DNA from 2 places in the Pseudidiomarina marina genome. Region 1 is predicted to be linked to the other one. Evidence: predicted binding sites of a transcription regulator. Region 1 holds the regulator's gene; the other holds the start of a gene.
The links. Region 1 encodes LexA, which represses DNA repair genes until DNA is damaged. Its sites were predicted from a motif close to TACTGTATNNNNATACAGTA; they were not measured.
Positions count from the first base shown of each region.

Region 2: the regulator LexA is predicted to act here: its motif matches at 977-996, upstream of imuA (translesion DNA synthesis-associated protein ImuA).

Region 1 is NZ_CP085233.1:211,682-214,093, reverse strand. It holds gene coxB (cytochrome c oxidase subunit II) at 1-123, opposite strand, end outside; gene LG272_RS00975 (hypothetical protein) at 423-836, opposite strand; gene lexA (transcriptional repressor LexA) at 833-1,453, opposite strand; gene plsB (glycerol-3-phosphate 1-O-acyltransferase PlsB) at 1,600-2,412, shown strand, end outside.
Region 2 is NZ_CP085233.1:493,754-496,165, forward strand. It holds gene LG272_RS02425 (acyltransferase) at 1-884, opposite strand, end outside; gene imuA (translesion DNA synthesis-associated protein ImuA) at 1,024-1,668, shown strand; gene LG272_RS02435 (Y-family DNA polymerase) at 1,665-2,412, shown strand, end outside.

The sequences.
Region 1 (2,412 bases):
CATGTGCAGGTCGTAAACGCGTTGACTGATCTCGGTAACACCTTGAGTCAGGTTCAACTGCGATTGCGCACTAGCAGCAAGTGGAATACTTGCCAATAGCGCAGTGATGAGTCTAGTACTCACGCGACATCTCCTCTCATTCTTCCGACGTGGATTTCCCACGAATACACCGAAGTGCGAGCCTGAAGAACAACGAGGTGAGTAGAAAAAGGAACAGCATTTCAAAAGAAAAATCGCTTTCCCCACTAACCCTTTGTTGTTATGTATCAATATTTATAGTTGTTTATTGTGTTAGCAGTTAATGCACATTCAAAATACCATTTTCTGGTGAAAAAGAAACCGCCATTTCGAATAATTTTTACATTCAACTATAAAAAAAGGGCTGCACTGCAGCCCTCAACTGACAACCTTCACAAGCAGGATTAGTGGAGTGGGGGAAGTGAAGGTAAATCATTAAACACAAAACTGTGGGTTTGGCTGACTTTGCTCGCCATTTTTAGGCGTTGCTGCATGCGTGGTGACATGTCGCCCAACCAGCTAAGAACAATACTACTTGTACTTGCAAGCAAGGCTTGTTCAGTTGCCCATTCACGCTCATCTTGATTACGACCATGCACCCAACGAATACGCGTGCGGCTTATACCCGCGGCAACAAGCTGCTCAATAATCTCGCGACGCCCACCAATGACAGTAATCCACTGGTGTGTGCGCAGCGATAACGCATGTAAACGAGGTAACAGGCTCTCTAAATCGGTTTGAATAGCCGAGAATTCAGGTGCTGCAGACCAAATATCAAAACCTGAGTCATTAAACTGATTGCCAAATTGATTTCTCATAACCATGCTCCATTGCGGATCACACCAACAGCTAAGCCTTCAATAGTGAAGTACTGATGTGTGAGATCGACTTGAATAGGTGAAAACTCTTCATTTTCGGGATGCAGTAAAATAATGTTGCCGCGACGCTCAAACCGTTTCACGGTGACGTCGTCTTCCACGCGGGCAACAATAATTTGCCCATTACGTGCTTCATGTGTTTTGTGCACAGCGAGCAAATCACCGTCTAAAATACCGATATCTTTCATACTCATACCGTTAACGCGTAATAAGAAATCCGCGTGCGGCTTAAATAGGTTTTGATCGACCTGATAATGGCTTTCAATGTGTTCTTGCGCCAAAATAGGCTCACCGGCAGCAACCTGACCGATTAACGGTAAACCTTCAGGAACTTCTTCCTCTTCGATACCGACTAAGCGAATACCACGAGACATGCCCGGCATCATCTCAATCACGCCTTTTTTGGCTAAAGCTTTTAAATGCTCTTCGGCTGCATTCGCTGACTTAAAGCCAAGACGATGAGCTATCTCAGCGCGAGTTGGTGGCATACCCGTCGCATCAATATTGTCTTTGATGAGATCAAGAATTTGCTGTTGTCGAGGCGTTAATGGTCGCATATGAATACCTGTTTATCTATACAGTAATACTGTGAGTATATACAGGTGTTTTGGTTTCGCAACTTTTTTGTGCAAATTTTTTTCGTTCAGACAAATTAAAGCAACAGTGGTATGCTTTATACGTCTGTATTTTGTGGGGATATTGCATGAGTCTGAAAGGCTTTTGGCGCGCTTTAATGTTCTGGCCAGTACGCTGGTTAACGCGCTTTGAAACAATTCTAGATGACGCGACGGCGCAGATTGTTGGCGATAACAATGTGGTTTACGTAATGCGTTCAACGTCAAACACCGACATGCTTGTGGCGCAGCGTGCGTTAAGAAGTGCGGGGTTACCTGACCCAACGGAAGATCTCATGATCAATGGGCAGCAACTCGCTCGTGTCATGTATCTTGATCAAACCGATCATGGTTCTGCCGAGAAGGCCATCGAGGATTTTGAAAAGCTCATTTCTGCACATCAAAAAGACCAACAATTGAATGTCAAAGTTGTTCCTATCGGCCTGTTTTGGGGGCGTAAGCCTGGCCAAGAAGCTCGTCAAGGGCACACCATGGTTGCTGACATTGACAACCCAGGTCACTGGCGTAAGTTTTGGCTGACGATGTTTTCCGGTCGTCATATTCTGATTCGGGCGAGTTCACCAGTACACCTTCGCGAAATGGCCGAGCAACGCGGCTCAACCCAGCGTTTGGCGCATAAATTAGCGCGCGTGGCCCGGGTTCATTTTGTGCGCTTACGCCATGCTGTGGCGGGGCCGAAGATGACCGAGCGCGCCGTGGTCATTCAGGATTTACTCGATACCCCAGCACTGAAGCAAGCGATTGCCGATGAAGCTCGCAGCAAAAAAGTATCGGAGCAGCAAGCACGGAAGACGGCTGAAAAGTACCTGCATGAAATTGCCGCAAACTACAGCGATACGTTAGTTCGCTTGCTCGATCGCTTCATGACTTGGTGTTGGAGT
Region 2 (2,412 bases), 280 kb from region 1:
CGTACGCGGTTAATAATTTCATCTTTGCGCAGCCAACGCTTATTCATCCAATCCTGAAAGTGCGCTTTAAACGCTTCATCGGCAAAATAATCACCAATTAAATCCTCGGTGACAGGCAACGTTTCCACATTCACATATACATCACGTAACTGACCGCTTAGTAACTGCCATACGGCCGGTTTTTTATCATCCGGATAAACAATCGTAATATCTAATATGGCATCAAATTGATTCCCCATAATCTGCAACGCAAATGCTGTACCGCCCGCTTTAGGAGGCAACAAATGTTGGAACGAGCTATGACGTTTCGCATGCTTTTCAGGGGTAAAACGGGTGCCTTCGCAAAAGTTAATCACCGTGGTAGGAATATGACGAAACTTCTGACATTTCTTACGAGTGGTTTCAATGTCCTTGCCTTGTAGCTTGGGATTTTTAGCTATTTGCTCGCGTGAATAACGTTTCATAAACGGCATGTCTAAAGTCCAGCAGCCGAGGCCAACTATCGGAATCCAAATCAGCGGTTGCTTTAAGAAAAACCGTGGCATTGGCATGTTGCGGCAGGCTAAATGCATAAGCACCAGAATATCGACCCAGCTACGATGATTTGCCATGATCATATACCAACGGTCGCGATGCAGTTCACTGTCGCCATCAATATGCCAGCGCATGGGTTGCGTTAATCGGAATAGCGCCGACATGGCGTAACCCCATAGGCGAAACACGGCGTTTGCCCACGTAGACAGCACACGCTGCACGGCAGGTATTGGCAGTAACAACTTAGGTAAACCCACCAAAATCACCATGGCACCAATCACGGCGGTGGAAACGAGAGCGAAAGTAAAATTAATTAATAATCGAAACGGAATCAGTAACGTTGTCAGCATGTTTGCGCCAGATTGTGCTTGTCATGATAGTTATGCGCCTATGATACCCATTTGCGAAATACTTGCCAGCCTCGAAAAAAGCCTCTAAAGTATACTGTATATATGTACAGTATTTGTGGTTGTTTTGCCGAGGTGAGCGATGGCGTATCCCGCACAAATTGAAGCATTAGTGCAAAAAGGCTGGCTCTGGCAAGGCCAAGAGGTTCCTGCACATAAAGCCGAGCAACATTTTTTAAGTAGCGGTTGGGCTGAGCTCGATACCCGTTTAGGTGGTGGTTGGTTGCAAGGCAGTGTGAATGAATTACAAGTGCAGCAACCTTTTATTGGTGAGTTGGCGCTGTTATTGCCGTTATTGGCGCAACCTCAAACGAGGGTGCTTTGGGTCAACCCGCCGGTTCAACCCTATGCGCCGGGGCTAAGTTATCAAAATCTTGTGTTGCACCAGCATGTGGTGGTGCATGAATCCGATGACAAGCTGGCACTGTGGGCTGCTGAACAAGCTTTGCAAAGCAATGCGATAGATACGGTTTTAATTTGGCATACAGGCTTAAGTGCAACGGCGGTGCGGCGTTTGCAACAAGCGGCAGAAGCACAGCAGAAATTGGCGTTTGTGATCACGTCTTGGCAACAGCAAGAAGAGGCGCGCGCTTATGTCACTCGGCTACAGCTTGAGCGTGCTGATAGCTTATCGATTCGAATTTTGAAGCGTCGTTTTGGTTGGCCATTACCTGCGTTCTCTTGTGGTGTCGATTCCCGTTTACCGAGGCGCCGTCGTGCTTTATGAATGTTTGGTTGTATCTCCATTTTCCACATCTGTTACTGGATTATCAGTTAGCATTACAGCCCCCAGAGCAAGGTGCTGTACCGCGCGCTGTAACACAAAGTCACGCGGCACGACGGAATGTGGTGCAAGCCAATTCCGCTGCGCTACAACAAGGTGTTGAAATAGGCATGGCGGAGGTACTCGCTAGCACGTTGGTGCCAGAACTTAAACTACATGACTATAACGCCAAGCGCGAAAGCACCATGCTGACGCAGCTCGCACAAGTGCTGTATCAAGATATGGCACAAATTGTGCTGCATCCGCCGCAAGGTCTGTTGTTTGAGGTGCAAAGCTTGTTACGGCTACATCAAGGTTTTGCTGGAGTGGTCGCGCGCATGCAAGCACGATTACAACAATGGCCACTGCGCTATGTTTTAAGCAGTGGTTACAGCCCACTATCAGCTAAGTTATTAGCCGCTTCGGGCTATGCGGTACTGAGTGCCGAGGCGACAGATGTGAAGGCGGCGATTAACAAACTACCCATTGACTACAGCGGCTTACCCCCAGCACAAATCGACAAACTTCGAGATGTTGGATTGTTAACCCTTGGCGCAGTGTTACAGCTACCCAGAGCGGAGCTCGGCGCACGGTTTGGTCGCGCAATGACAACTTATGTTGCCGAACTTGCTGGTGAGTTATCGCCGCCTCAGAACTTTTATCATCCTCCCGATCGATTTGATCAGCAGGTTGAGCTGAATACCGAGG